One region of the Lysinibacillus sp. FSL H8-0500 genome, then DNA from elsewhere that is predicted to be linked to it. Evidence: riboswitches for the same ligand, from Rfam matches in the RefSeq annotation. Region 1 holds a riboswitch; each other region holds the start of a gene.
What was found. A riboswitch is a leader RNA that binds a small molecule or an ion and turns the genes downstream of it on or off. The one in region 1 is predicted to bind S-adenosylmethionine.
Positions count from the first base shown of each region.

Region 1 (7,971 bases):
AACGAGAATGATTATCATTATGAATTAAGGTGCCATTCTTACTGTTCTAGTAAAAATATAGGAGTGAATTGTAATGCGTATAAGTCGATATTTTTCATTTGTACTTTTACTTGTACTAATGTTCGTATTAAGTGCTTGTAGCTCAAAAGAAGCACAAGAAGATACAGTGAAAGAGGAACAATCAAATAAAGATACAAGAATTGTAGAAGATGAGTTTGGAAAAGTAGAAATCCCTACAAATCCACAGCGTGTAGCTGCCATCTATTTGGAAGATTATTTAACTGCCTTAGAGGTAAAGCCTGTTGTGCAATGGTATCACCCTTCTTGGGGTAAACAAGATTATTTAGGATTAGATGTTCCTAATTTTGATATTACTGGTAGTATGGAGTCATTATTACAAGCTAAGCCTGACTTAATCATTGTAGATGGTGCCGCGGATAAGGCAAAGTATGAGGAATACTCAAAGGTAGCCCCTACTTACCGCTTAAAAGAAGATATTCTACAAGATCCACGTGAGATTGTGAAAACAATAGCTGATGTTTTAAATATTCCTGAGAAAGCAAACGAAATCGTTGATCAATATGAGCAATGTGTTTCCAATTTAAAAGCAAAATTAGATGAATCTGTTGGAGATGAAACAGTTGCTGTTGTACGACTAAATGTTACAGATAATACATTAGCATTATTTGGCGTTAAAAATCGCTACTCTGGCTATATTTATACAGAGACAGGCTTAACACCACATCCATGGGCCCGTGACATGACAGAGTTTCATGAGGTCTTATCAGAAGAGGCTATTCCAGAGTTAGATGCGGATCATATCATCCTTTTCCCTTCAAACGGCACTTGGGAGTCTGCAGAAAACCAAGAATCCATTAAATGGTTAGATAGTACCCTATGGAAAACACTACCTGCTGTAAAAAATGGACAAGTCTATATTGCCGATCGAACATATTGGCAATCAGGCGCAATCACAGCTAACTTGCTGAAATATGATGACCTTGAGAAATGGTTCGTGAAATAATTTTCAAAAGAAGGCTCTTAAGAGGGCTTTCTTTGTGTTGTTCTCCAAATTCAAACATGCCAAAGAGGTGAATCATCAATGGGTAACCTAACACATGTCTATACGTTGCAAAATATTTCTTATGCGCTTCAATCATCGAAAAAGCAGCAGTTTAGTAGTGATTTCTATACACTTTTCATCGTGATGAGTGGCAGCGGAAAACTAGAAATAGATCATAACACCATTCATCTTAGTGAAGAGAAGTGCATATTGGTACCGCCCAATAACACGATTAGTATACACATCCAAAACAAGCACCTTTGCTTTTATCAATTACAATTCAACATTGTCCATCTCAGTAATAAACAGACTACTTATAGCCATTTTACACATATCAAAGAACAACGTCTCCTCCCCTTTTCGCAATATCGTAGACTGCTAGAAGCCATTTATCAGAATCGTCTGGCGGTGGATGAACACACGATTTTTGAGCAGCATGTTCACTTTCAAGAGCTAATGCTATTGCTCTTACATCAAACCATACCTAAGCTGGTGCAAAAAAATGATCGCCAAGCTGTTGAGCAGTCCATTAACTATTTACATAAACATTTTGACAAAGAGTGGACTGTCGAGCAGTTGGCAGAGTTAGCCGATGTGCCAAGGTGGAATTATACGCGCATTTTTAAAAATATTACGGGACAAATCCCTCTTCATTATTTAAATAACATTCGTATTGAAAAAGCCAAGCAATTATTAATGACGACAAATGATCGAGTATTTGAAATTAGTCAGTCTGTCGGATTTAATAATGAGTATTATTTCAATCGTCGCTTTAAAGAGCATGTCGGTATCTCTCCAGGGCAATATCGAAGAAATCAAAGCAGCCATCTACGTGTATTTGCACCATTCCTAGAAGATTTCTTTGTTGCCCTTGGGATTACGCCAATTGCTCAATTCAGTCATTCAAAATGGGGAAAACAAGATTATTTAGGTCTACAAGAAGTGCCAGATATTGATGTACAAAATAGAGAAATGGATCGCCTTCTCCACTATAAACCAACCTTAATAATGCTAGATTCTGGTGTAGATCGTTGGGAATCCTTTCATCATTTAAATGAAGTAGCCCCTGTCTGCCATCTCTCACACCCTGGCGAGAATTGGCAATCTACTTTATTTAAAATTGCTGATTTAACAGGAAAAACCTCCTTGATGCAAGACGTGATCCTACAATATGAGGATAAGGTACAGCAAGCTAGAGAAATTCTGAGCAAATCCGTTTATGGGCAAAGTGTAGCATTTCTCCGTATTTCAGCCATTGGCATTACTCTATACGCGGGCCCTGAATGTGGCTATACCGGCCCCATTTTATATCGTGACTTAGGTTTAATGCCACATTCACTGGTATGGAGTATTCCGCACAATCAACGTAAAGCACAACTGACATTTGATCAATTGCTGCAATTAGACGCAGATCACTTGTTTATTACATTTGATAAACAACATTCTATTTATGAAAATGAGGAACGTGCTATTTTAAAAACTTCCACTTGGAAAAACCTAGCCGCAGTTAAAACCAACTGTGTCTATGAAGTAGACTTTTTAACATGGATGAATTATGGCATTCTATCACATAATAAAAAAATTGATGATGTCTTAAATGTTCTTGGCTAAATCAAGTAGAGGGAAAATAAATTTTCCCTCTACTTGATTTCTAAAAAGGTATGGTCAAAATAAGCATTAAAATTAGGATAAAGATATTCTAACGATGCTTGGATATCCACCCCCTCATTAAATAAAATATCGTGATCAATAGCATAAATGGCACAGCTTTCTTCATCCTCTAAATGGTTGACATCTATACAAAAAATATGACCATACTCTGCGTCCCAACAAAATGGTAGGTAGCCTAAATGGCATAGGGAAGGATTGTACATATCTCGAATATTGTCTAAAGGATTATGTAAATCTTGTTCAGGGATATGATCAAAATAATGAGCGTATGTTGAAATAAATACTTTATACCATTGTGGAAATTTCAAGCCAAATTCTTTTTCTAAGCCTTGAATATCTTGCTCGGTCACTTGAGAGGGAATCAATTTCCAAACAGACCATTCCCCATCAATATCCATTACCTTCATTTCATCAGGAACATCTGGACGCATCCATCTACAAAAGCCTTCATCAGAAATGTGATAATAGCGGTCATAATAAGCTCGAAAGCCATTTTTAATATATAGACGAATATTTATTATATTGCCCTCCTCCTTTGGTAATAACATCTAAAGCCCTTATGATATATAAGTTATCCATTATAAATAGAAGGAATTATATTGTATTACCCTCCTTATCCCCCATCAGCTTGCCATTAAAGCTGTAGCAATGGCCATATTCAAAACCTCAGCTACACGGATCAAGACATTAATCCAGCTAGCACAATTACTGCCAGATAAAATTGATAGCTCCCAACAATTTACCCATGATTTAATGAACGTAAGAATCAGATTCTAAAAAATACAGCTTTCATAAAATTCCTTCATTCCTATATACTAAACATTTAGAAATTCTATTTATTTGTAAGTACTCATAGGAACGTATTGACAATACCATCTTGTAACAATATCATAATATATAAATTTTTAGCAATTTTTCAAAATAGTAATTATGTAGATATGACAGGCAATGAAAATTACTTTTTAAGAAAAGGTATTGATATGCCTTGGGTTTGTTTCACAAAAAAAGAATTAGAGGGGTAAAGATAAGATGAAAAGAGTAGCTATTATTGTAGATAAAAACTTGGAAATCGGAGCGGCCGCAAACGTAACAGCTTTACTAATGGGACAGCTAGTTATCAATAACCCTAGCCTTTATTCTGACCAACCTGTTGTAGATACGGGCAATGTACAACATGCTGGTATTAAATATAGTACGCTTATCCTTAAAGGGGGTAAAAATCAAATAATAAACTTTAGTAAAAGTCTTTTAAGTGATAAAAGCTCAGTTGAATGTGTCGTTTTTTCTAAAACAGGGCAAACCTTAAACAACGAATTTGAGGTATATAAAGAAAAAATTTCTAATAGTAGTATAGAAGAAACAGAGCCTGTTGGCGTAATAGTGGCTGGTGAGGACGAAGAAATCAGAAGGTTAACAAAAAAATTCAGTTTATTAAAATAAATTATCTTAAAGGGCGAAACTGTATCCTATAAGATAGACACTTAAAAAAATATCTTATAGGATGCTTTTATTGATAATGAGGAAAAAGCTGGTGGACAGATCACACCAAACGCTTCTTCCAGCTCTGGAATACTTACCTCGTCATGTGAAAGGACATCTATTTCTAAACAGAACCAATATCTGTTACCATTATTTCAGCCAGCTCTCCTCCTTTGAAAATAACACCTAAAACTCTTGTCATACATAAGATAAGATATCAGTTATAGGATAGGAGGAATTACATTGTATTACAATCCTTATCCATATTTTATTCATCCCTACCAGTATCCACCCCAGCAGCTTGCCATTAGACCTTTGGCAATGCCAACCAATAATGGCCCCTTTCCACCCATCGATACACATAAATTCAAAGCCTCAGCTACACGGATCAAGACGATGATACGGCAAGCACAATTACTAACGGATAAAATTGATAGCTCCCAGCAATTTGCCCATGATTTAATGAATGCAGCGCAGCTTTCAAACAAAACACAAGTTGAGCAATTAATTTCATCTGCTGGTATCACCATGAAATTCGAAACAAACTATACGCCAGATGGTTTCCAAATACGTCTTATTGATAGTGGCTGTTGTGGTATCACCTTGAATATGAATTGGTGAAAAACATTAACCTTGTATTCCTATTGAAGTTGTAAACAATAAAAATGTATGGTAGAGTAGTAATAATTATTATTTTTGAATATTCTTATATTTTTTCTTATCGAGAGAGACAGAGAGAGTGGCCCGATGAAGTCTCAGCAACCAGCTTAACAGTATGGTGCTAATTCCAAAGGGCAAGGTTTTGTCCTTACAGATGAGAAGACGAACTTCTATATGTTTTATACAGGAGTCCTCTTCTATATAAGGGGATTCCTTTTTATTTACTACTATCAACAGAAAGCAGGGAGCTAAATGGCAAACGAACTTTTACAAGCATTGCAATTATTAAAATCAAAACAATGGGTTGATTTAACACATACATTCGGCCCTAACTCACCACATTTTTTTATGTTTGAAGATGCAAAATTTGAAACATTATTCTCTCATGATGATGGCTTCTTTGCCCAACAATTCACGTTCCCAGGTCAATATGGTACACATATCGATCCACCCATTCATTTTGTGCGAGACAGACGTTACCTAGAAGAATTAGAGCTAAAAGAACTTGTTCTTCCTCTTATCGTCATTGATAAATCACAGGAGGCAGCGAGCAATCATGATTTTACGCTAACGGTTCAGAATATTCTCGATTTTGAAACCCAGCATGGAGAGATTGAAGCAGGTACCTTTGTAGCACTTCGTACAGATTGGAGTAAACGTTGGTCAGATAAGGAGGCCTTCAATAATACAGATGAGCTTGGACATAATCATATTCCAGGCTGGGGCTTAGAGGCCCTGCAATTTTTATTCAAGGAACGCAAAATCAGTGCGATTGGACATGAAACCTTCGATACCGATTCTGCTGCAGATTTTCGTAAAAATGGTAAGTTAAATGGTGAATATTTCGTGCTTGAGCAAGACACCTATCAGATTGAGTTAATGACTAATTTGGACAAGCTGCCTACGAAGGGCGCTATCATCTTCAATATTGTACCTAAGCCAGAAAAAGCATCGGGCTTCCCTGTGCGGTCATTTGCTATTTTACCATAATATAAAAGTCGGTATAGCGTATACCGACTTTTATTTTTGTACATTTCTTTTTTTGAATAGATAATAAGCAATGAGCATCCCCACAATAAACAATAGGATGAGATAGATACTATAATGGGATAAATAGTATCCAACAAATCGCCACTTCTCTCCAAGCGTCTTTCCTAACGATATAAATGTGAAAGTCCAGATAAATGCCCCTATATAAGCGAAAAGTGCAAACTTTTTATAGGGATAATTATTAATAGCTGCAATATAAGCCGTTAGGTGGCGGACACCTGGAATAAAATAGCCTATTACTAATAAGAGAGGGCCAATTTTGACAAACATTTTTTTAGTAAAAGCTATTTTTTGTTCAGTAATATAAACCTTAGGACCATATTTCTGCAATAATGGTAAGCCAAAGCGATAACCGATATAGTAGCTTAAGGTAATGCCTCCAACTGCACCAATCATGGCACTGATTAATGCAGGAATATGTGCAAGATTTTTTCGATAAACACTATAGCCTATATATGTCAAAAATACCTCATCTGGAAGCGGCAGTCCGACAATACCGCCAATTAGTATCACGATAATACCCAAATACCCATAATGTTCAATTAGAGATTGTATATGATGCACCATAAATCTATCCCACCTAAAAATTTTTAAACAAATGATCAATAGGTTTCATTATAATTTGAAATATCTACTACTTTAAATAATTCAAAGCTGACACAGGGTAAACTCTATACTACCTTGGTAACAAATTTTGTAGCATTTTTTTAAGTAAGCTACCGTTCCCCGTCTTCAACCCCAATCCTACCTGCTCCAGTATATCATTATTACCATCACTAAAGGCTTATTGCATCCTCTGCGTTCATATTAAAGTAATCCAGTACAACCTTAACAGCTATTGCCCTGGAAACATCCTGCTGTCATACTTCGCAATATAAGGATGTCATCGCTGTTATATATATTCAGAAATTGAGCGACATATCTTTTTCAGCCTACCTGTCCCAAATAGGCACATAAGAAACACCCCTTCATCCACAATACTTTTATTCATAATCAGAAGATAATATTTCCCACATCGCATATAGATCTATTGGGCTTTGTACACTATTCATCGACATGCGAGGTTATGCTATTGTTTCTGTACAATAGCTTGTACATTTTGAACAGTTATGGGTAACACGATCTTGACGCTTTACAAATGATCCATTTGCTGTAATAAAGGTTCCACATCCTAATTCTTTTAACTCATGACATATGGACAAAGGTCTTCCTGTAGTAGCTAGAAGTTGAAATCCTTGTTCTTATAAAATTTGCATACTTCATGCTTTCTGCTACATAGCTATCTACCTCAAAAAATCTATTTTATCCTTCATCTTAAATTATCTCTGAAGCCATACTTTTGTATCATAAAATATACATCCCTTAAAAATTTGCAATGAAATTTTTGTACGTATTTCGACAAACTTTTTACAGACGATATAACGTATGTTAATTACAATGATAAACACTGTTATAACCGTATTTTTAATGATATTTAACTAATAAAACAAACATTATTTTTATTTTAATAATTCTAAAGGAGTATACCAAAGCACACAGAATTGTTAAAATAAAAGATAAGAAATTAAATACATTGAACGATAATTTTATTCGTATAAATAGGACAAAAGAAATAAAATTCTAAGGCATACAGAAGGAGTTGATTCTTATGGCATTTAATATTTACTACTATGAAAGTAATGTGGAGTGTAAATGTTGCAAAAAGCATTTTACAACATATAAAGTACGCCCTAATCGATATAAAATTATCGAGGAGCAATCTGATTTTATGCCTGTTTATGAAGGCCTAAATCCTTTGCTGTACGAGGTCGCTGTATGTCCACATTGCGGCTATGCCTACCACAAATCAATGTCTCGAACATATGGGCCCTTTATGTTGCTAATTGAGGAATTATATATTAAAGAGCTTCAAAAACCAATGAACATCTGTCAGGAACGCACTATTGACGATGCTATCACTAGCTTTAAGCTCGCCTATTTAGTAGCCCGTGCAGCTATGGAGGAATCGCTGTTAATGGCTAATTTCGCCTTAAAAATTGCCTGGCTCT
Region 1 is NZ_CP150292.1:4,482,278-4,490,248, forward strand. Features, by position in the region: gene MHB44_RS21570 (ABC transporter substrate-binding protein) at 74-1,024, shown strand; gene MHB44_RS21575 (helix-turn-helix domain-containing protein) at 1,103-2,674, shown strand; gene MHB44_RS21580 (SMI1/KNR4 family protein) at 2,704-3,282, opposite strand; gene MHB44_RS21585 (DUF2000 family protein) at 3,764-4,174, shown strand; gene MHB44_RS21590 (hypothetical protein) at 4,457-4,834, shown strand; SAM riboswitch class I at 4,929-5,034, shown strand; gene MHB44_RS21595 (cyclase family protein) at 5,126-5,863, shown strand; gene MHB44_RS21600 (DedA family protein) at 5,894-6,490, opposite strand; gene MHB44_RS21605 (DUF2225 domain-containing protein) at 7,572-7,971, shown strand, end outside.

Region 2 (7,971 bases), 260 kb from region 1:
CCAATCAGAAGTTGAAAAGCTATCTACTGCTTGGCGAGCAATCTCTACTGCACATTTATTAATTTCTTCTGCTTTTGCACCAAGATCATACTCATTTAATACAAGTGGTGTGCCCCCAAATGTATTTGTACAAATAATATCTGCACCCGCCTCTAAATATTTGCGATGAATTTTCTCAATAATATCAGGTCTCGTGAGCACAAGATTTTCGTTACAGCCATCGAGCTCCTCACCACCAAAATCCTCAGCCGATAAGTTTTCATTTTGTAACATTGTACCCATTGCGCCATCAAGGATTAAAATACGTTTCTCTAGTTGCTCTTCAATCAAGTGCTTAGCCATCTATACTTACTCCTTTTTTCTGTTCGTCCAATTGTTCAATATATTTCATTAACTCTAATGTAACATCATAGCGTAAAAACGGTGTAATAAGGTAAATACCATTGAAATATTGCGTAGCTACTTCTACTAGTTCCTGGGCAATGGCAATCCCCTCCAATGTTGCACGTTCCTTATCATCGCCACAAGCCTTCATTCTTGCTAGCGCATCCTCTGATAATTTTATTCCTGGCACCTCGTGATGTAAGAACTCTGCACTTTTATAGCTTGTCACTGGCATGATCCCGATATAAATCGGTGCTTGTAAATGCTTTGTCGCCTCATAAATTTCGACAATTTTTTCCTTTGTATAAACAGGCTGTGAAATAAAATAGTCTGCGCCATGTTCAATTTTCTTCTCTAGGCGAGCCACAGCACGATCTAGTACACGCACATTTGGGTTAAAGGCAGCAGCAACTGAGAAATTCGCCTTTTTACGCAGCGGTTTACCCGAGAATGAAACACCTTCATTTAACTGCTTGATTAATTGTATTAATTCCATGGAGGATACATCATAAACACTTGTTGCACCTGGGAAATCGCCCACCTTTGTAGGGTCGCCCGTCACAGCTAATACATCATGAATACCTAAAGCATTGAGCCCCATTAAATGCGACTGAAGACCAATTAAGTTACGATCTCGACAAGTGATATGTGTAAGGGGGCGCACACCGTATGTTTCCTTGAGTAATGCCCCCATCGCAATATTGCTAATACGTGGAGAGGCTAGTGAATTGTCTGCCATCATCACAACATCAGCACCTGCATTGTATAATTGCTTGGCTCCCTCAATAAAACCATCAATCTCTAAATGTCTAGGTGTATCCAGCTCTACAATAACAGAGCGTTCACGCTTAACCTTTTCATAAAGGGATTCATACTTTGCTGGCTCTGCTTCACGAACGATCTCAATTTTTGTTGGCTTTGCATGCTTCTCACTAACTGGTGATAGCTCTTCTAAATATTTCTTCGCTGCCGCAATATGTTTTGGCGTTGTGCCACAGCAGCCTCCGATTAAACGGACACCTTGGTCACGTAATGCGACAGCCGCTCGACCAAAATAATCAGCCTCTGATTCATAAACCACACGCCCATCCTCGAGATCAAGAAGAGAGGCATTTGGGTAAGCTGACATAAATGCCTTTTCAGGAAGCTCTACACCTTCAAATGCTTGTATTGTATGATGCGGACCTAGCCGACAGTTCACGCCCACAATATCAGCGCCTAATGTCTCTAGCTTATGCAATGCCTCGTTTAAAGAAATACCGTTTTGTAAAACACCAGGCTCATGCATTGATACCTGTGCAATAATCGGTACATCTGTTTTTGCTCGCAGCATTGTTAATGTCGCAGTTAATTCTTCAAAATCATAATAGGTTTCAAGTAAAAGACCATCTGGGTTCCCTGCTAGTAACACAGTTGCTTGCTCCTGAACAGCAGCTAATATTTCCTCTAATGTAGCATCACTTTTACGAATGCCACGAATACCACCAATTGTCCCTAATACAAACTGCCCTCCATCTGCTGCACGCTTTGCAATGGTGATCGCTGCTTCATTAAATTGCTGAACACGCGACTCTAAACCATAACGAGCTAATTTAATAGCATTTGCGCCATATGTATTCGTTTGAATCACATCAGCACCTGCTGCAATATATTCTCTATGAATCTTTTCAATTAGCTCAGGTTTCTGCACATTCATTTCCTCATGGCAATATTCCAAACCATAGCCATAAAGCACTGTCCCTATTGCACCATCTGCTGTCAATACATGTGTTTTTAATCTCTCAAGCAATCCCATAAAATAGCCTCTCTTCCTTCCTGTCTCTATACATAATAATAAAAAGCCCTCTTTCAATAAAAAAGAAGGCTTTAACGATTTGTCAATGTTGTTCCTTCTCATCTTCGACTCAATAGTCTTCTGGATTTAGCACCTGACATAAAGTTGGTTGCTGAAGCTTCATTGGGCCAGTCCCTCAGCTTCTCTCGATAAGAATTAAGTATGAATTTTTAAATAATTAAAAGAATCATATCGTTTACAGGCGAATGAGTCAAGACTATTTCACGCAACAAAGGAATTTTTCACTTAAAGTCTTAGAAATCGACTAATTTTTCTGCAAGCTCCACAGCAATTTTTTTGCCGTTTTGAATACAAGCACCAATCCCTACACCAAAATAAGAACAGCCTGCAATTGATAAATTTGGATAGCTCTTATCTAATTCCTGTAGCAGTCCCTGTAATGCTTCACGATGTGCCAAGTCATATTTAGGCATTTGATCAATCCATTTTGTCACATTGACAACAGTAGGCTTGTCCTCTATACCTAGGCTTTTTCGAACATCCTCTAGGGCAACTGCCGCCAATTCCTCATCTGTCATTGCACGTAACTGCTCATACGCTGGATTAATACTTTTATAAAAGAGTCGCACAAGTAATTTGCTATCTTTCGATGTATGCTTCCACTTACGGCTTGTCCAAGTTGCTGCATTACAGACTACATCAGAGTTATGTGACACAATATAGCCCGTTCCATCTGCTGGTAATCGAGCATCTGGTACATTAAAGCCTAAATAAATTGTAATTGCGGAAGCAGTTGTAAATTGGTCAAAATAATAATCCAAAGCTGTATCCTGTAAGACACCTTGGACAGCTTCGTTTGGCAGTGCTAAAACAGCATAATCCGCTACAATGCTTGTATTATTTGCTAAAGAAATCATATAGTGCTTTTCTTGCTTTTTAACACTGATCGTTGCAACACCCTTAATAATTTCCACATCTGTTAATGTTTGTTCTAATCGATTAATAAAGGAGGTCAAACCATTTTGAAACGATATAAACTTTTTATTTGCTGCCTGTGTAAATTGCTCACGATTTGCATCAAAGCCTTTAATAATACTGCCGTAATTATTTTTATAGTCAATTAAATACGGTAAGGTAGAGGCAATCGAAAGCTGGTATAAGTCGCCAGAATAAACGCCAGCCAGCACAGGGGCAATTTGATTGCGCACAAGCTCCTCCCCTAAATAGTAGGTTAAAAACTCGCCAATTGAGCTTTCTTTTGTAAAGCCCTTATTCGGTAATGTTAAGTCTTTTAGTGCTTCTTGTTTACCCTGCTCCGAAATAAGCGTACTTTGCTCAAGAGATGCAACGCTCATTGGTATACCAAATGTAGAATCTACAGGAATCGCATGAAGCTCATTATTTGTATAAATATAGGAAGTGCCTGTTTCGTTGTAAACTAATTGCTCTACAAAGTCTAGTTCCTGCACAAGCTCCATTACACCTTGATGACGAGCAACAATGGAATCAGCACCTGTTTCCATAATAAAGTCTTGTTCATAGGCTGAATGTAATTTACCGCCTAAATATGTATTTTTCTCTACAAGCACTAATCGTACATCTATATTTTTTTCCTTGACCTGACGCTGCAAATAATGCATTGTACATAATCCTGTAATGCCGCCACCTAATACAACAACTGTTTTCATCATAAACCGCCCCTATTTTTAGTTCTTCCTCTCTACAGTATAAACCTTTTTCAGTGAAAATTACGCTCAACCCTTTACAAAATTAGCAAAAGAGGTATATTGCAAATAATTTCGCAATATACCTCTTTCTATTGCGAAAGCGCAGCGACAATTTAAAAAACTGATTGATGAAACTAACAATCAGTGGGAAGGAAGAAAATCATACTGACTTGAAGGTCCACTGTCTAGCCCTCCTTAATTTCCATTCATGTACTTCAAATATATATGAGATTTCTATAGCGCTTAAGTATTCGATATACATTGTTTAATCATTTAAGTTTTGTGCAAAGCTCGCTAATTTCTCTGCTGAATTTGCTACCTCACTAAAAGAACTACCTAGCTCATTTAAAATTTCTACGATTGCTTGGATTTTTTGCACCATGCAATCATTTTGATCCTTTGCTTCTGTCATTGCTCCTAGTATATTCGTAAATTGGCCCTCCGTGTGGGACATATTTTCCTCACCAGACGCAACCTCATCTTGAATATTTGTTAGTGAGTCTTCTAGTTTTTCCATCCGTTCTCTTGTTTTTTGCAGTAACAATGCAACAGCTGTAACCGAATCCTTTGTTTGAATAGATAATTTTCGAACTTCATCAGCCACTACACTAAAGCCCTTACCCGCTTCTCCAGCGCGAGCGGCTTCAATGGCAGCATTCAAAGCTAATAGATTCGTTTGATTCGCAATATTGGTCACTACGCTCATTATCGTTTCCATTTCCTTTGACATACCAGCTAAATGTTCTATATTTTCCTCTATATCACGCAATGAATAAATAATATTATGCATATTTTGTGATTGATTTTTTAAACATTCACGCCCTTCAAGCGCCTGACCTTCAGCCAGTACCGATACATCAAGTGATTTTTTGGCTAATTGTTTAAGTTCATCCGATTGCTTACTTAAAAGACCAAAGGAGTTATTTGTTTCCTCAGATATTGTGGCTAGTGCCTCTGAGGATTCTACAATTTGCTGTTCAATTGATTCTTTCTCTTGCTCAATCGTCTCTTTTAGTTCCTCCACAGTATTCTCGAATGCCTCTAACACAAGCTGCTGCTCAAAATTACATATTTTAAGGACAGCTCTAATTGTATTAAACTGATCATAAGGATGCTCAACATTTTTCTCCACTAACTCAATAAATGATGTGGATAAATCTTGGAAAGCACAAATATACCATTGTGTTCTAAGACCAATATGAACATGCACCTTCGCAATCTTTACACGTCTTTGATAAAATTCCTCATCAATTGTTCCGTTAAACATTTCAATAATATGCTGGCGCAATGTTACTTTCAGTCTTTCTACAGAACTATGATGATTAATAATATCTACTAATTGCTGCTCTGTTCCTATCATTTTGTAAAAACGGTTAACGATGTGATCTACATTGTCCATCACATATGGTTGAAATGCCTTTAAGTATTGCAAATCTTGCTTTACTAAACTCAGCATCTCCATTTGCTTTACCATTGATGGTCGATTAGACAAATCCATTTTCACAGTATATTGCTGTAAGTCTAATGTTTTTATCTTTCTCCTTTTTTGAAAAACCACATATTTTCCCTCTTTCATTCCGTTTACTTTTATTCTGTTACGAAACATCAACGACGATTTATAGATCACTATAAGAAAAAATATCCTTAAATTGGATTTCTATATTTATTGTCAATACTGTTGCTAGTTCTCACTTCCTCCAAAAGCGCATCAGTCACTCTTTCCCCTAATCAAATAATAGTGACCTACCCCCAGCAAACAGACTACTTAATTTAATAAAATAATTTTTATATCCTTTTTTATCAAAATCTCTCATAATACCTTAATCATTTTATAAATTGCTGTCAATTTTATAAATTACTTTATTTTACAAAATTCGTGCAAAAGGTCCTTGATACTACTCTATTTAATACAAATACTAAAAAGCTATTATAATATTATTATGCAAATTTCTAACTTATTGTTATGACAAATTTCTCTCTTTATTTATATTTTATTTAACTATCCTAATATTTTCTACATTCATTCAAATAGGGTATATAAACCTATAAAAAAACCTATAAAAGAAACCAAAAACCTAGTTATACCCTAAATACAAAAAGTTCTAAATACCCAGTTGTTTTTCATGCAAAATTTATAACCCTTTAAGTTCCTGCAATAATCGAGCGGCTTCTTCAACACCTGCCTCTGCTGCTAGACCATACCACTTAAGCGCCTCTTTTATATTTCGAGCAATGCCTTCTCCTTTATTATAAATATGCCCAAGTTGTAGCTTTGCATCTGCATCACCCTGTAATGCTGCCTGTTTAAACCAATGGATTCCTTTTTCAACATTGCGTATACCTGTTAAACCATTACTCCATATATAGCCTAAATCATAAAAAGCATCGATATGATATTGCTCTGCAGCTTTTTCATACCAAATTAGACCACGGTTTACATCCTTTGATTGCCCTAAACGTCCCTCTAAATAAATACCACCGAGGCGATATTGTGCTTCCACATAACCTGCCTCAGCAGATTTCTTATAAGCATTAAAGGCGGCTTCCTGATCTACCGTAACACCTAAGCCCTGTTCATAGATAATCCCTAGTGTAAACATCGCCTCAGCAACATGATGCTGTGCTGCATAATCAAACCATTTTTTGGCTAGTGTATAATTTTTAGGGACACCTTCTCCATTAAAGTACATATCCGCTAAATTATTGGCCGCATCCGCATGGCCCTGTAAAGCAGCTTTTTCATAAAACGACAAGGCAAGCTTCTCATCCCCTTTAACGCCGATTCCCTCAAAATAAAAATTTCCTAGCATATACTGTGCTTCTACATTTCCCTGAATAGCTGCTCGTTCAAACCACTTCAGGGATTTCTCTGGCTGAAAATGTTCTCCTTCTGTCGCATTATAGTATTGTCCTAGCTGATACTGTGCTTCTGCATCCTGCTCCTCAACCGCTTCTTTATATAAGTCAATCATCGTTTCGTAGTCTAATTCCTCCTCACTTAATACCTTGACATGCTCATCACGCTGCTGACAATACCAATCAAGGATATCAAGTACATCATCTACTACCTCATGACTGCTCGCTAGTTTCTCTAATGAGGAAACCTGCCAAATAAGAATATAAATAGGATGTGGAATGACATCTCGCAACACATCGTCATATTCGGCTAACAGCGTTAATACATTTTCCTGGATAGATTGCTCTGCATAGATAATTTGTAAATATCGTTGCTGCTGTTCCTTTAATAGCCCTCGAATTATCTGATACAATATTTTTTGCAAGGCTACTACGTTTACTTCAGCAAATACTAATAAGTTAATATTTTGAGCAAACCATGAATTTTCTGTTTGTATAAGCTTTTGCAGGGACTCCATTCGTTCTTTATTGCGCCTTGCTAATAGTTGCTCGTACATTATTCTCCCTCCTTGCACATTATGTAAAAAGTGATTGACCTTCTTTATGTTCCTCTAGTCAGCTTACATTACACAGGCAATAAACCAAAAAACTGCCTTACCACTATTATATGGAAGACAGTTGAATTTTGGTTACACATCTATTGTGGATGGTAACCGCACATATAACACTAGTATAAAAACATTGTATAGCTAAATAAGGAAAACGCCTAGAAGAAAAATACAGCAAAAATTATTTTCATTTCAAGAAAGTCACTATAATACTTGCAATACTCTTACTTAAATTGTCACTGCTTGTTCAATTTTTTTATTATGCTGTATTTCCTGACAGCGTTTATTTTATTTTTAAAGAAGATTCAGGTACTATTATTATAGAAAACTAATTTATAAACAAATGACATTGGAGGAATGTACGTAATGAAAAAAATTCTTGCCGCTCTTTTTGCAGCGACACTCATCTTTTCAACTGTAGGTGCAACATTGTTGATCTCAGATACGCCAACAGCTGAAGCAAAGAAGTCTTATAAATCAGGAAAAAAAGGCTTCACCAACAATAATAATAGTTCAAATATCCAAAAATCTCAGGATAACTCTAAGGACAATAATGCAACGACAAATAAAAATAATACAAACTCAACAAATAAAGCAGATA
Region 2 is NZ_CP150292.1:4,225,796-4,233,766, forward strand. Features, by position in the region: gene metH (methionine synthase) at 1-342, opposite strand, end outside; gene MHB44_RS20225 (bifunctional homocysteine S-methyltransferase/methylenetetrahydrofolate reductase) at 335-2,179, opposite strand; SAM riboswitch class I at 2,275-2,374, opposite strand; gene hemG (protoporphyrinogen oxidase) at 2,473-3,867, opposite strand; gene MHB44_RS20235 (globin-coupled sensor protein) at 4,172-5,464, opposite strand; gene MHB44_RS20240 (tetratricopeptide repeat protein) at 6,039-7,319, opposite strand; gene MHB44_RS20245 (hypothetical protein) at 7,737-7,971, shown strand, end outside.
Region 2: another riboswitch for S-adenosylmethionine. It lies ahead of MHB44_RS20225 (bifunctional homocysteine S-methyltransferase/methylenetetrahydrofolate reductase); the one in region 1 lies ahead of MHB44_RS21595 (cyclase family protein).

Region 3 (7,971 bases), 2.2 Mb from region 1:
GAGGTATTAGCACGTTTAGATCGCATTGATACAGATAGCATACTAGAAAGTGGCTATATTGAGGATTATATTCAAGATGCTAAAACCTCTATCTTTCCCACTATCTATAATTCTGAGCGCCCTGATGTCATTGCTGGCGAATTATTAGAAGGCAAAATAGCAATAATTGTTGATGGTACCCCCTTTGTTTTGGTTGTACCTGCATTATTTACTTCTTTTCTACAATCAGCAGAAGATTACTACCAGCACTGGTTTATTAGCTCACTCATTCGTATATTGCGATTTTTTGGTATTAGCCTAGCCTTAGTCGCTCCCTCGCTCTATGTAGCGATTACCACCTTTCATCAGGAAATGCTACCAACACCAATGCTGATTAGTATTGCTGCCCAACGAGAAGGCGTGCCCTTTCCTGCTGTAGTGGAAGCACTCATTATGGAGGTTGCCTTTGAAATATTACGAGAGGCAGGGCTTCGTATGCCAAGAACCATTGGGCCTGCTGTCTCCATTGTGGGTACTCTTGTTATTGGACAGGCCGCTGTAGATGCTGGTGTGGTGTCAGCGGTAATGGTTATTATTGTGGCCTTAACAGCGATTTGCAGCTTTTTATTTCCAGCTTATGGCTTATCAAATACCATTCGTGTGCTACGCTTTCCCCTAATGATTATAGCTGCTATGTTTGGCTTATTTGGTGTAATGTTTGGCATTATGCTTATTATTCTTCATCTATGCAGCATTCGTACATTTGGTGTACCTTATTTAAGCCCATTTGCACCATTTATCTTAAAGGATCAAAAGGATGCATTTCTGTTGCTCCCACGTCGATGGTTACGAACACGACCTCGCCTGATCAATCAAAAAAACATGGTAAGAGGGCACGCCTATATCAACCGCAAAGGGCGAAAGGAATAAGATATGGCTAAAGTAAAAGGGATTGGCTTACTATGCATCCTTACCATACTTCTAAGTGGATGCTGGAGTAAACGTGAATTAAATGAATTAGCGATTGTCGTAGCACTTGGCATCGATAAAGTCGAAGATCACTTTGAAATAACGGTGCAAATTGTTGATCCTAGTGAGATTTCTGTACGACAGGTCTCCACTCAGCGCGCCCCAGTCATTACCTATCATGCACAGGGTGAGACTATCTTTGAGGCAATCCGAAAAATGACAACGGTTGCGGCCAGAAAGCCGTATTTTTCCCATCTCCAAGTCGTTGTGTTAGGAGAGGACCTTGCAAAAGAGGGGATTGATGAATCACTTGATTTAATTGCACGAGATCATGAATTTCGAAATGATTTCGATGTCATTATGTCCTATGAGGCGACAGCGAAGGAAGTGTTAAATATACTAACACCCATTGAAAAAATACCTGCCAATAAAATGGTCAATTCTCTGCGAACCTCTGAAAAAGCTTGGGGCTCTACAATTGCTGTCAATATAGATGAATTAGTCGATATGCTTCATAAAGAAGAGAGAGGTGCCATTCTTACAGCTATTGAAATCCATGGTGATAGGAAATTAGGAATGGATCAAACAAATGTACAACGGGTAAAAACCTCTGCTTGGCTACAGTATGCAGGTTTAGCTGTTTTTAAAGACAATCAATTCGTGGGATTACTATCAGAGGAAGATAGTAAAAGCATTAGCTTTCTGAACGACACCATTAAAAGTACGGTGGAAAGAATCGCCTGTCCTGAAAAAGGAACTTTGTCTATGGAAATCACGCAATCCCATACCAAAATAAAAGGTACTTTTGAGCGTGGGACACCGAAAATTGATGTACAAATCAATATTATTCAAAATGTGGATGAAGTAGGGTGTACGATCAATCTCATGGAAAGTGCCACCATGGATTATATCAACCAAAAGACCGCGCAAAGCATCCAGAAACGAATTGAAAAAACATTAGAGACGATTCAACAATACTATCAAGTCGATATTTTGGGATTTTGTGATGCCCTACATCGAGCTGATGCAAAGCAGTGGAAAAAAATCAAAGCGGATTGGCCTACCATGTTTCCAGAATTGCAGGTCAATGTGGATGTAAAGGTGAAGACACAAAGTATAGGCACTCTGCAAAACTCCTTATTAGATATGCCAAAGGAGGAAGAATAGCATGATTCTGGCAATAGCAATTATTATACTTTCCATTATTATTGCTCTACTATCGGTTCCAACGCTAAAAAAGCTACAAGACACAAAGACGATTGTAGTATTTTCTATTCTTTTACTAATTGGCACAGCTTTAAATATAGGAATCGCTCTTAAAATCAATATTCCAAGTCCATTAGACGTTATTACCTTTATCCTTACACCTATTAAAGAGTATATTGTGTCATTCACCAAATAGCTACATGGAGGAGTCAGTAGATGGAAAAAGAAATGATTAGTTCAAGACAGTTCACCATTATTACAATACTCTATTCCATCGGTACGGCTATCTTATTTATCCCTGCCAGCATTACGAATATGGCCAAGCAGGATGCGTGGATTGCGGCAAGTATTGGTGTCATACTCAGTTTATTCATTGTAAAATTATTGCTAACCCTAGCTAAGCAAACTCCTACCCTGACATTTGTTGAGGTAAATAAGAAAATTTTAGGACGCTTTTTTGGCACTCTCACAACGATGTGCTTTTTAATCACAACCATTCTTTCAACAGGCGAATTATTATATTTTATTGGTATTTTTATGCAAACAGAGATTATGCCAGAAACACCTACGATGGCCTTTGCTCTGCTTTTTAGCATTATTATTATGTATGCAGCCTACTTAGGTATTGAAACCTTTGCACGTTCTGCTGAAATTCTCTTTCCGCTATTTTTCTTGATTTTTATTTTTTTCGTGATTTGTATTGCACCACAAATTACGTTTGACAATATACAGCCGATGTTGGAGGCTACGAAAACATCGATGCTCTATAGTATTGCACGCTTTTTAAGTATCTTTTCATTTCCATTAGTGGTGCTATTAATGCTTTATCCAATAACGGTCAATGTACAGCATTCTGCACAAAAAGGCTTTTATAGAGGCACTATTATTGGTGGGGTTGTTCTTACAACAATGGTAACACTCTGCATACTTGTCTTAGGACCCGATAACACTGCTGCTCGAACATTTCCTAGCTATGCGCTTGCACAAAGAATATCAATCGGTAATTTTTTGCAGCGCATTGAAGTGATAATGGCGTTTATGTGGATTACGACTCTGTATATTCGAACATTTATGTACTTCTATGCAAGTGTTGTAGGACTTGCCCAGATGCTAAATATCAAGGATTATCGACCCCTTGTTGTGCCAATGGGCTTAATGATACTTGGACTATCGCAAATTGTGCATCCAAATATTATTCATTCCAATAACTACAATAATGAAATTTGGCCTATTTTATCATTTATCCTAATGATTTTACTGCCTATTCTATTGCTAGTGGTGGCTATTATTCGAAAGCCTAAGCCACAAAAGAAGGAAGAAGTCTAATTTCCTCTGCATAGCGAGAAGAAATTAGACTTTATTGATAAACTAAATATGATATTCAAGCTCTTCCACCAAATCCCATTCATATGGTGTTTCTTGATAAACATAGTAGTTCAACCAGTTTGAAAATAATAAATGCGTATGGGCACGCCATGTATTGATGGGAGCTTGTGTTGGGTCATCATTTGGAAAATAATTAACAGGCACTGCCGTAGCAAGCCCCTTCTCCATATCGCGATGATATTCATCCGCCAATGTTGTCGCATCATACTCTAAGTGACCTGTAATCATAATATTTTTATTATCCTTCGATTGTACAATAAAGACTCCTGCATCCTCTGAATAGGACAATAAACGTAAATCAGGGTGATTACGTACCTCATCAATGGAGACAGAAGTATGGCGTGAATGCGGCGCTGTAAATAAATCGCTAAAACCACGCACTAAATCAACCGTTAAATCGGTAATAACATGGGAATAAACCCCTGAGCATTTAGCAGGAAGCTCAAACTTACCAATACCATAATGATGATAGAGTGCTGCCTGTGCCCCCCAACAAATATGAAGAACAGATGTCACATTGGTTTTGGACCAATCCATAATTTCCTTTATTTCTTGCCAATAGTTCACGTCCTCAAATTCCATTTTCTCGACGGGCGCTCCTGTAATAATCATGCCATCATAGCGACGATGACGAATTTGCGAGAATGTTGTGTAAAATAGCTGTAAATGTGATTTACTCACATTTTTTGATTTATGTGTCGCCGTATTTAAAAAGGTAATATTAACCTGTAACGGCGTATTTCCTAATAAGCGTAGCAATTGCAATTCTGTTTTTTCTTTTTCAGGCATTAAATTTAAAATTAATATACTTAACGGACGAATTTGCTGTGTTCTTGCGCGATCCTCTTCCATCACGAAGATTTTTTCCTCACGTAAATGTTCTCCAGCTGGTAAATTTTTCGGAATATTAATTGGCATCTTGCATTCCCCTCTCTGTTATTGCTTACAATTAAAAAATCCCTCTCATTCCATACGAGATAGAATGAGAAGGATTTTTTCACGTCCACTCTTATCTCTCAAAGGAAAAATCCTTTGCTGGAATTAGCACCTTTCTAACCATTGTTAGAGGTTGCTGAAGCGTCATCGGGCCAAATCCCTCTGCTTTCTCTTGATAAGGTTTATTTAACTACATCGAATTGTAGCACTATTTAAAATATTTGACAATAGGGTTTAGCATTCCTCTGTTGAAAAACACCCTACTTCTTTTGTCAACTTTTATAATCTTGTTGTATAACATACGAAAAGGTTTAAGTCTACTGAAGAAATTTCTGCTACAATTTTATCAAGCCTATTTTCCGCAACAACAATTTCATCGTGATATCCATCATCAATTTCCTGTCGTTGCTATGCATTAAGCTTCTTCAGGATAATAAAGGTTTTTTCGCAAACAAACATCCCTATGTGTCAATGTTTCTCCATCAAATCGCAACCAAATTTCATCATCCGCCATCACCCCATGCGTTTTTCGCACAATGCCCCAGCGATTAAATGCCTGCATACCAAGACTTTCCAACAATTCATCCGCATTAGCACGAGTAGGAGGGAAAGTGCGCCATTTCAACCATTTCTCAAGCTCCTCGATTGTAATATGCCCCTCCATATTCGGTGAAAACTGCTTATTAAAATCATCAATATAATTTATAACATACGGTGTTCCACCATTCATAGGCTTTAAATCCACTCGTGCAATAATATCATCCATCCACATCACATCAAACTTCAAATAATCAATCATCACAATCACTTCCTTCATAGAAAAGATGGGCAAAACTAGGGTCATTTAATTGCGAAAGTAACACTTGCTTTGCTCGTCCAAAATCAATAACCGTTGTTTCAAGTAATTGCAGTAGCTTTGCCTTATTAATAAATGCAGGTCCCCTATATAGGGCGAGCTGTTTTGAGAAGTTAGAATTAAATGGTTTTGCTTTCACTTTTCTTTTTAAAATGCTCAATGGCTTACCTAGCGGATAGTCTTTTTCATCCGATAAAAAACTAAGTCCATTATCAAAAATTGGTGCAAGTCGCCATGATTTTCTGGTAGGATCATAGAGAAATAAAATATTATTTGTATGACGATCTTCGTTCAAAATAAGCGCATCAAATGCAAGCAAACGAGCCACTTCTGTTCGTACATCCAGCCCAGTAAATACTTCAACCTGTTGCATCAACTGTTCAAATTTCTCTGCTGTCGATAATGCCGTATGATTTAAAATGGCATCTGTTGTTGTGAAATTGGCTTCAAATAAACGTTCGAGTGTAACTTCCTGTAGCTTGCCTCGAAAGTCATAGGAGTAACAGCCAATAGCTGTATCTCCATTCGGTAAAAGGATTTCACAAGGGCTATATGCAACATATTCCTTTATGGTAGAGCAGGATAAGATAAGGGATGCCAATACCTCAGCCTGTCCTTCATAGCCTAGTGTATTTTTTTTAATCCACCTATTGTTCACATGCCATTTCGATTGATCCCCCTTACTTGAAGTACTGATTATTTGGACTGCTTCTGCGGGAATAACGACTTTCTCCATATGGTTCACATCCTTCTATCCAACTATATTTCATGAAGTTATCCATCAAAAAAATTTGTTATGTTGGCTTCGTTCATTTCGTCACATTATGGTCTATATAATACAGAAATTTAGAAAAACCTGCTGTAATCGTTATTGTCATCTTTTATTTCATAATACCTACCACTAATTATAAATGAATGTGACGGTAGTGCCATTATCACCTTCAAAAATCTTTTGAATCATTATTATACTACAGAAATGAAGAGAACGAGATTTGAACTTTTTAGTGCCCTCCCCAGCAACAACCTTTTTAATCTAGGAGGAAATGTTTTCATGGTGTATCATTAATGCGAGGTGAAATCATGATAAAAATCGCAGTAGTTGAAGATGATGAGCTGTTAAAAAAGTACATCAAGGAATATTTACAAGCCAATCACTATACGGTTTTTTTAATTGATGAGTTTGGCGATGTGCTTACGCAAATTGAAGAAATTCAGCCGGATTTAATTTTATTGGATATTAATTTGCCGCAATATGATGGCTTTTTTTATACAAAAATTTTGCGTAAACGTCTGACAACTCCCTTGATTATTTTATCAGCAAGAAGTGATGAATCTGAACAAATTCGAGGTATTACACAAGGGGCTGATGATTATATAACGAAGCCCTTTAGCATGGGCATTTTGCTTGCCAAAATCGAAGCGGTGCTACGTAGAGTAACACCACAAACAACACAGCTAGCCATTGATGCGCTTGTCTTAAACTGTGATAAAATGGTACTTTCCTATCTCGGAGAGGTGTTAGAGCTTAGTAAAAATGAGTTTAAATTAATGAAGCTATTTATGCAAAGCCCTCACACGGTCATCACAAGAGAAGAGTTACTAACAGAGCTTTGGGATGATGGGCATTTTGTCGATGATAATACGCTATCCGTTAATATGACACGCTTGAAACTCAAGCTAAAATCCCTACAAATTGTGGATGCATTTGTCACGAAAAGAGGGGTCGGCTATGTTTTTACACCGCCTATGGCAAAATAGCAAATGGTTTATTTTGCTATACTTTGCCAATACAGCAATGCTCACACTGTATTTTTATTTATACGGCACATTAGAGGAAACTTGGTATCCCTTTGTTTTAAGCAGTTTTTTGCTCCTCATTGCACTCGTGATACAAGCAGTGAAGCTATGGCATTTTGAACAGAACTTAGCACGTGCTAAGGCAGGCACTATGGTCAAAAATGCGCATATAGCGATTCAAGCATTGCAAGAAGTCCATCAGCAATATCGCAACGAGCTCAATCGACAAAGCCTACAAACCGAAGAACAGCTCGCTATTATTTCACAGTGGATTCATAATTTAAAAGTTTCAGTAAACGTTATCCAACTAGCAAGTGAGAGCAACCATACACAGGCGAAGGAGGATATCCTAAAAGAAAGCGAGAAAATGGCACATAATTTAGAACAGTGCCTGCAAATGTTACGGCTTGCTGACTTTGCGCAGGATTATGTGGCAAAGCAAACCACTATAAAAACGATACTTGAAGCCGTATTAAGGGACAATAAAACGCTCTTTATTTATGAAGGCATTTTCCCTAACGTTTCACTAACAGAGGAAATTATTTATACAGATGAAAAATGGTGCAAGTTTTTGATTACACAGCTTCTCACAAATGCTGTGAAATATAGTACAAACGGGCAAACAATACTGATTTACAATGAAGGCAAGCAGCTTTATATCAAAGACACAGGATTAGGCATTCCAATGGAAGATTTACCACGCATTTTTGATCCCTTTTTCACAGGGCAAAATGGACGGCTTTATCGCAATTCCTCAGGTGTCGGGCTATTTTTAGCGAAGCAAATTGCCGATCAATTACATCATCAGCTTACAATCACATCAGAAAATGGCACAACCGCCA
Region 3 is NZ_CP150292.1:2,300,306-2,308,276, reverse strand. Features, by position in the region: gene MHB44_RS10990 (spore germination protein) at 1-909, shown strand, start outside; gene MHB44_RS10985 (Ger(x)C family spore germination protein) at 913-2,115, shown strand; gene MHB44_RS10980 (hypothetical protein) at 2,117-2,350, shown strand; gene MHB44_RS10975 (endospore germination permease) at 2,371-3,480, shown strand; gene metA (homoserine O-succinyltransferase) at 3,523-4,458, opposite strand; SAM riboswitch class I at 4,547-4,658, opposite strand; gene MHB44_RS10965 (hypothetical protein) at 4,892-5,275, opposite strand; gene MHB44_RS10960 (HipA domain-containing protein) at 5,268-6,068, opposite strand; gene MHB44_RS10955 (response regulator transcription factor) at 6,413-7,090, shown strand; gene MHB44_RS10950 (sensor histidine kinase) at 7,062-7,971, shown strand, end outside.
Region 3: another riboswitch for S-adenosylmethionine. It lies ahead of metA (homoserine O-succinyltransferase); the one in region 1 lies ahead of MHB44_RS21595 (cyclase family protein).

Region 4 (7,971 bases), 2.3 Mb from region 1:
TGTGCTTTATCGTTTGTACGGTCTACTTGAAGGTTTAAGCTGGCATATGTGCCAATAGGAACAATGTTTTTATAGAGCTCCTCAAAGGCTGTTAGTACAGCAATTACGTGCTGTGCATCTGTAATTGTTCCTTGAAACTGTTGCTCAAACTGAAGTGCATCCTCTACAAGCTGCGCAAGCATTGGGTCAAAATCAGCATCATTTTTTAATAAATGGGTTAAATCCCATGTTTCTTCTACTGCGACATCTTTGCGTAATGGTAAAACATCCATTTCTAAACACCCCTTCGTAATATAAGTGATTTCATTATAACGAACTATTTCGGAAAGTGAAATAATTAAATGAGATAGTTGCACTATTCTTCATAAACACCCAATACTGCAAAATAGATGTTTGAAATATAACTGGTCGGGAACAATAGACATATAGCCAGTATCTTATGTAATACATATGAATGGCTAAAACATTTAATATATTGGAGGAAATGTACGTATGACACAAAATTTAAACAAACAATTAAATAAGTTAGTTGCCACATGGTCTGTGCTGTATACAAAGCTTCACAATTATCATTGGTATGTGACAGGTCATGCATTCTTTACCCTACATGCCAAATTTGAAGAATTGTATAATGAAGCAACCTTGAATTTAGATGATATTGCGGAGCGTGTTTTATCAAAAGATGGTAAACCAGTAGCAACCTTAAAAGAGCATCTTGAGCTGTCATATGTAGAAGAGGCGACAGGAAAAGAGTCAACAGAAGAAATGGTTGCAACAACGATTGCGGACTTTGAAAAGCTAATGAAAGCCTTAAATTCGACGATGGAGCTTGCAGCAGAGGAAGGGGACGATCGCACGGAGGATTTACTGAATGCAATGTTCCAATCCCTTGAAAAGCATACTTGGATGCTAAAAGCCTTCCTTGACAATTAGCATATTACAATAGGCATTTGGAGCTTTACCAGCTCTGGATGTCTATTTTTCCTTCATCACAACAAGATTACAATTTGATTACAGTATGGAAAAGAGCGTTTGTTTAGGACAAGTAAGGGTATTAACTTAATAAGCCATATGAATTAGGAGGAATTGAACATGATGAATGAACAACACCCACAAATTGAAGTGGCTCATACAAAGGATGAAATGCTTCATATTTTAGAAAGTATGCGTTTGGAGGGGTATCATAAAGAGGATATCCATATTATTGCAAAGGATCCCGAACAGCTAGAGGATGTCAGATGGGATGAGGATGTGCAAACACATGAGGCTGGTAATTGGCGAGACCAGTTCAAATCATGGTTTACAGGTGATTCAGCTGTAGAAGAGGGCTTAAAACGCTTTAATTTTACGGAGGGTCAAACAGCCTACTATGCACACCTTGTAGAGCAGGGAAGCATTGTATTATTTGCGGAACATGATGATGACTTGTCTCCATTAGAAACACCAGCCATGACAACTGAGGAACTAGATAAGCGTTTAGAGGACCAAAAACGTAATATCGAGGCAGAGCAATATCGACGATTTTTATAAAGCTCAAAAAACCAGAGTGACGATGGACAATCACTCTGGTTTTCTTATGGTGTATATGAGAGAAATATTGAAATCATCTATTTTACATATTTTGGCTTTAACTTTAAAAAAATTTATAAATTTTTCATATCTATATTATACTAAATAATATCAGCATGAACATACTTAATAGGCTGAATTAAAACTAAAATGGGAGAAAGAGTGTGTTATGAAAAAATAGCTGCTTTTTTTTCAGTGTTAATTATGCCCTAAATACAGAAGTAGCCTCAGCTTATAGCACTGCTTTAAGTTCACCATCTTTTATTTATGCCTATAGCCGTAATTTATGAACCAAGCAAGGTTTCTAGCCATGTAAGCTCTCTATTCCAGTTACAGCAGTAGTGAAAGGGGCTGAATTGGAAATTTATGGTATGACCTATAGTACAACTTCTGTCGCATAATTTATAGAAAGTGGGACTGGTGGTTGGATGGATTTAGATTCAATTGTACAGGTCTGTGTTAACGCTATTACGGAAAGATTCTCTAAGTGCAAAAGCTAGTACATCAATAGTAAGTAAATCTGGCACACTTCTGAAGCAAGAAGAGCTCAAAATCGTTGAAAAGGAAGAATAGCTAATGACACTTGCTTTTAATCCACTAAACAGTTTAGGAATCGTTTCTACCTTTCAAGCAAAGCACAGCCAGCAATCTTTTACAGTTGAAATGGATGAAGCCGACTCTCAACAACCTGAAATTGGCGCATCACGTAAAAAATATGCAGAATTTGTACAATCTTGCAATGTGATTTATCAAAATGCAACACCAACTCAGCTTGTCGATAAACATACTAATGCCATTAATATTGCTAGTGGTGTTTACTACCATTTAGGCTTGGTAAATGGCAAACCTTTGAATGGCACGGCTTTAACGGGTGGCGGCTTTAATTCAAATTTCAATCCAATGTTTAAAGATTCTGGAACAGGAACAAGGCTGACACCAGAACAAGAAGAAGCTCTTAGAAGACACCGCTCTTATTCACAAGCAGAGCGACAAGGCGCAAATGAATTGGTTGCTGTCTTTATGAATCTCTCGCGGTTAGCAGAGAGGAGACAGTCTATAGCCAATGTCAATAATGATGCTATGTTTAAGTAGTATTTTCCTAAATTTGTACAAGGAATTGGACTTGATATAAGTCAGCCTTTTACGATAAATGGCAAGTCATTTATTTATTCACAAGGAGCATTACAGGCAGTGAATGCAGAAGATGGACCATAGCAGATCGATATTAAGAATAAGAGCTATCCTAATCGTCCATTTGATTGACGATTGAGATAGCTCTCTTTATGTGCTAAAAATAGCATTGATTATGGCATCACTTTTTCGTGTGCCTCTTTTTTGATGAAGCGTAATAGATGGAAATGCTCTAATTGTGCCACTACATTCCCAATCAGAATAAAGCTACCACCAATCACTAATTTCATTGTTAATCCTTCGCCAATAAACATCATCGCAAACATGGCTGCAAAAATAGGCTCTAAGGAAAAGATAAGACCTGTATGTGTAGCAGATGTATATTGTTGTGCAACAGTTTGGCCCACAAAGCAAAAGGCACTACAGATAACGCTAAGCCCTAAAATCGCGATCCAAGATGTTGTGGAATGAGGCAATGCTGGTGTTTCAAATAAACATGTTAAAATGAGTGCATATAATCCTGCAAAGCCGAGCTGATAAATCCCATAAGAAATGGATTCAACATTGCGTGTAAAAGAGCTATTTAACAGTAAATAAATGGAATAACATAACGCTGCGATCGCCACTAATATATCACCTTTTTGGAAAGTAAATGAACCATTTGCTGTCAGCACCGTAATACCAATCATTGTGCAAATAACTGCAAAGCTAACGGCTCTTGAAGGTAATTTTTTATCAATAAAGCTACTGAAAATCGGCACTAGCACAACTGTAAGGCTTAAAATAAAGCCTGCATTTGATACGGAAGTGGATTGTAAACCAAATAAGCTGAGTGCAAACACAATGAATAATAATAATCCTTGAATAGCCGCATATTTTAATGTTTGTCCATTTACTTTACTCATCCGTTTATAAAAAATAAGACCTGCGATTACAAATGCGATAATGCAACGCAATGCCACCACATTATAAACAGCCAATGTTTCAAGCCCCATCACCATAAAGGTATAGGATAACCCCCAAAACATTGTAACAATTACCATCAATACATTTGCTTTTCCTTGGATACTCATGATGTTCACCTACGATCTGTGTACTAAAACAGTTTGACTACTAAAAATTACTATATAGCTTGTCTTGTGATTAGTAAAACGAATGTTTATAATGAATAGGATTAAAAAAATTCATGTATATAGAGGGATAATGGATGAGCCTAGTTAAATATGAAATTTTGACAAAGGTGGCAGAGGTAGCAAGCTTTACAAAAGCGGCAGATGCACTTGGCTTAACACAGTCTGCTGTAAGTCATGCCGTGTCAAGCTTGGAAAAAGAATTTGGCTTTGCATTGATTCATCGTAGTCGTACAGGTGTGACGCTAACAAGTGAGGGGTATACAATGCTACGAGCGATGCGGCAGGTTTTAGATGCGCAGGAGCTATTGCAGCAGGAAGCTGCTCATATTTTGGGTGTCACAAGAGGTAAGGTGCGGATTGGCGTTATTTCAAGTATCTCATCAAATTGGATGCCAGAAATTATTCGTATTATGGATCATCAGTTTCCAGGGATACGGGTAGAATTGCGTGAGGGCGATTATTATGAAATCGAGCAATGGCTACTAAGTGGTGAAATAGAGGCGGGATTTTTAAATGGTCAAAAGTCGGCACAATATCAATTTACGGAATTGCAGCAGGACCCTTTGTTGTGCATTGTTTCGGCTAAAAGTCCTCTTTATGATAAAACAGAGGTTGATATTGCGGATTTGGAGGAAATGCCCTTTATTATGACCTCTTATAAGGGTACAAATGATGTGAAGGTTCTTTTAGAGCAATATCATGTAAAGCCAAATATTCGCTTTGAGCTATCAGAGGAGGTTGGGATTCTCTCCATGATCTCCCACCATCTTGGTATTAGTATTTTACCGCAGCTTGTTATTCATAATTTACCGTCAACATTAAAGGCTATTCCATTAAAACAAGGGGGCTATCGGACAATTGGTATTGCGATGAAGCATCATGCCTCGCCTGTAACGAAGAAATTTGCGGAAATTTTAAGTGCTTGGTTAAAGGAGCAAAACAGTGTGCTGTAGCTATTGAAGCCTATCCTTGCATTACGTTAAAATAGGATTTGTATATATTGTAGAAAATAGGTGAGTGTATGGGGACATTACAAGGTAAAACCGTACTTATTACAAGTGGGGGAACACTTGAAAAATGGGATCGTGTACGAGGGCACACGAATTTATCAAAGGGGACAATGGGCTGCTATTTAGCAGAGGCAGCACTTGTAGCAGGTGCTTATGTTTTGTATATGCATGGCTATTTTGCACAGCTACCAGTCAATCATAGTAAAATGCAAACTATTAAATTTGAGGGTATTGAGGATTTAGGCGAGAAACTTCGCCACGCTGTGCAAGAACAACAAGTGGATATTATCATTATGGCGGCTGCTGGCTCCGATTGGGTCATTGATAAGGTGTATGACCAATCAGGCAATTTAATGGAGGAGGCGGGAAAAATGCCTTCTGATGAGCCACCTATTATTCATTTTAAAAAAGCACCAAAACTATTAGGGCAAATAAAGGACTGGCAACCAAATGTTACATTGGTAGGCTTTAAACTAGAGGCAACAGACGATGAGGCATTTTTACTTGCGCGTGCAAGATTACGTATGGAAACAGCACAGGCGCAGTTTATGGTGGCAAATAGCTCTCAATCGTTATATGGTGGAGATGAGCCTCATTGGATTGTACCAGCAGAGGGGCAGCCGATCAAGGTGATGGGCAAAGAACAAACAGCGCAAGCATTGATAACATGCTTACAACAAGAAACTGTGTAGAAGGTATACTTCTGCACAGTTTTTTTATGGCTATGCAGCGCTAAATGTGTAATTGTCTGCATACAATGCTAGAAGAAATCGAGATAAATATCGTATTACAAAGTATTCGACTAGGTTTTCTAATAATTTATATTGACAATTGTATAGCACAATTATAAAATTATTTCCAAGTAAGCAGTGCTCTTATCGAGAGAGGTGGAGGGATTTGGCCCAATGAAGCCTCGGCAACCAATAGAATAGATGCCAATAGTATCTAAAAGATAAAGGGGCTATCCATCAATTGAACTCTTTTGTAAAGGAAGCATGAAAAAGAAGGGGTGTATGATATGGCACAGTCGGTAAAAGTGGATGATAAGAAGTTAGAGGCTATCGCGAAGGCTATTCAAAATCTTGAATTTGGTGAAGTGCATATTACGATTCAGGATGGTGTAATTGTGCAAATTAATAGGCTAGAAAAACAGAGATTTCCGCAGAAAAAATAGTGATGATTTCAGTTGAACGATGTCATAGGCCACAACTAAGCAGAAAGGATGTCCTTTGCTTACAAGTGGCCCTTTTTTGTGTAACGATTAACGATAAAAGCTTTTTGGAATCTCGCCAATATGGCGACGATGATACAATAAAGGCTCTTTTGGTGAATTTGTAATATCTAGCACCTGCCCAATAAAAATAGTGTGGTCACCAGCATCAACCTGTTGATATGTTTTACATTGTAAAATAGCTGCTGTATCATGTAAAATCGGTAGGTCAAGGGAGGACATAGACCACTTTGCCTGGGCAAAACGATCTGGCACTTTGCTGGCAAATAGCGTACATAAAAGTTCTTGATCACTCGCTAAAATATTGACTGCAAATGTTGACGCTGCTGTAAAATAGGAATGAAGCTGAGATTTTTTATCGAGTGACCATAAAATAAGGAGTGGGTCAATCGAAACAGATGCAAAGGAATTAACGGTTAAGCCAAGCGGTTGTGTGTCATGGCATGTAGTAACAACCGTTACACCTGTAGGGTAATTACCTAGTGCTAATTTAAAAGCAGTTACTTGATCTGTCATTCAAATCACCTCGTTATTATTTTCAATGAAGTTAAATAGCTATCATTGTCTTGCATAAATTTTAAACGAATCCAACATATAGGTAAAGGTAATCGGGAAAGAAAGGGGAATGACCATGACTTTATATTTCGATCATCTGGTTCAGCAAGTGGAATCACCAGAAAATATAAAGGTTTTCTTTAACAAACGAAATATCCATACAGTAAACGGTGGTCAGCATACAATGTGGGGGACTTATAATACATTAAGCTATTTTGGCTTAAGCTATATTGAGCAAATTGCGGTGTATGATCGTGATTTATTTGAGCAGGCGGCATTAAACCCTTACACTCTACATTATACGTTTAAACGGGATGGAGAGGACCAAGGATTTTCACGAATTGCATTACGCACAACAAATATAGAGGCAGAGGGTGAACGATTGCGTGCATTAGGCTTTGATGTTTATGGACCTGATGCTTGTAGTCGCACAAGACCAGATGGCTCTGTTGTAGAGTGGAAGCTGCTGCATTTTGGTAAGCCTGACCTTGCCATTGACTTTCCATTTCTTATTGAATGGGCGGAGGATGATAAGGAGCGTTTTGCACAATTGCAGGCAAGTGGTGCAATTCATCAGCAGCAAAATATTACAATGGAAGCGGTGCTGTTTGTTGTAAGGGACGTACCGACAACCGTTGAGCTTTGGCAGAAGGCATTGCAATTGTCAAAAGCAGAACAGCATGATGAGCAATATGTATCACTACAGTTACCAAATATACGCTTGGATTTTTATGATGAGGCAGTTGCCACAGCTATGACACTTACACCTTTAAAGCACGGTCCGTTTGGTGTGCAATTAAAAGACCCATATCGAGTAAAAGAAACATTGGTTTGTCCAGGCGCTTTTTATTGGATTAATCGCTAAAAAGCTACGGCAAGGGGAGCGTATAATGCCCCTTGCCGTAGCTTTTCAATTATTCAATCGTCATTTTCTTTGGTGCTTGTGTGCCTGTGTACCAATCAAATTCAATTTCAAATGAGTGTTTGTCGCCCTTTTTTGTATAGGAGTATTCGATTTTAAGTGGTTCTGTAGGGCCCACAACGGTTTGCTCTGTGCCTTGAATAAATGTAAATTCACCGTTTTCTTTTAGTTTTTGAGCAATTGCTTCAAGCATTGTTGCAAATTCGACAACACTTTGCCGTTCTTTATGCTTTAGGATAACTTCTGTCATCGGCTTCATTTGTTTTTGCATCGAAATCCCTCCCCTATTATCGTTACTTCTATTATAGCATAAAATGTTAACGCTACCATTTGCATTGCACTTGTTTATTGTGTGCTCTATACTATGTTCAATATCAATTAAGCCTCAGCGTCATTGTGTTCGGATTTTTTCGAGTTCAC
Region 4 is NZ_CP150292.1:1,914,792-1,922,762, forward strand. Features, by position in the region: gene pepF (oligoendopeptidase F) at 1-272, opposite strand, end outside; gene MHB44_RS09005 (DNA starvation/stationary phase protection protein) at 493-933, shown strand; gene MHB44_RS09010 (general stress protein) at 1,093-1,530, shown strand; gene MHB44_RS09015 (hypothetical protein) at 2,146-2,661, shown strand; gene MHB44_RS09020 (DMT family transporter) at 2,874-3,773, opposite strand; gene MHB44_RS09025 (LysR family transcriptional regulator) at 3,908-4,786, shown strand; gene MHB44_RS09030 (phosphopantothenoylcysteine decarboxylase) at 4,855-5,535, shown strand; SAM riboswitch class I at 5,716-5,802, shown strand; gene MHB44_RS09035 (YezD family protein) at 5,862-6,017, shown strand; gene MHB44_RS09040 (flavin reductase family protein) at 6,105-6,590, opposite strand; gene MHB44_RS09045 (VOC family protein) at 6,706-7,494, shown strand; gene MHB44_RS09050 (amphi-Trp domain-containing protein) at 7,544-7,822, opposite strand.
Region 4: another riboswitch for S-adenosylmethionine. It lies ahead of MHB44_RS09035 (YezD family protein); the one in region 1 lies ahead of MHB44_RS21595 (cyclase family protein).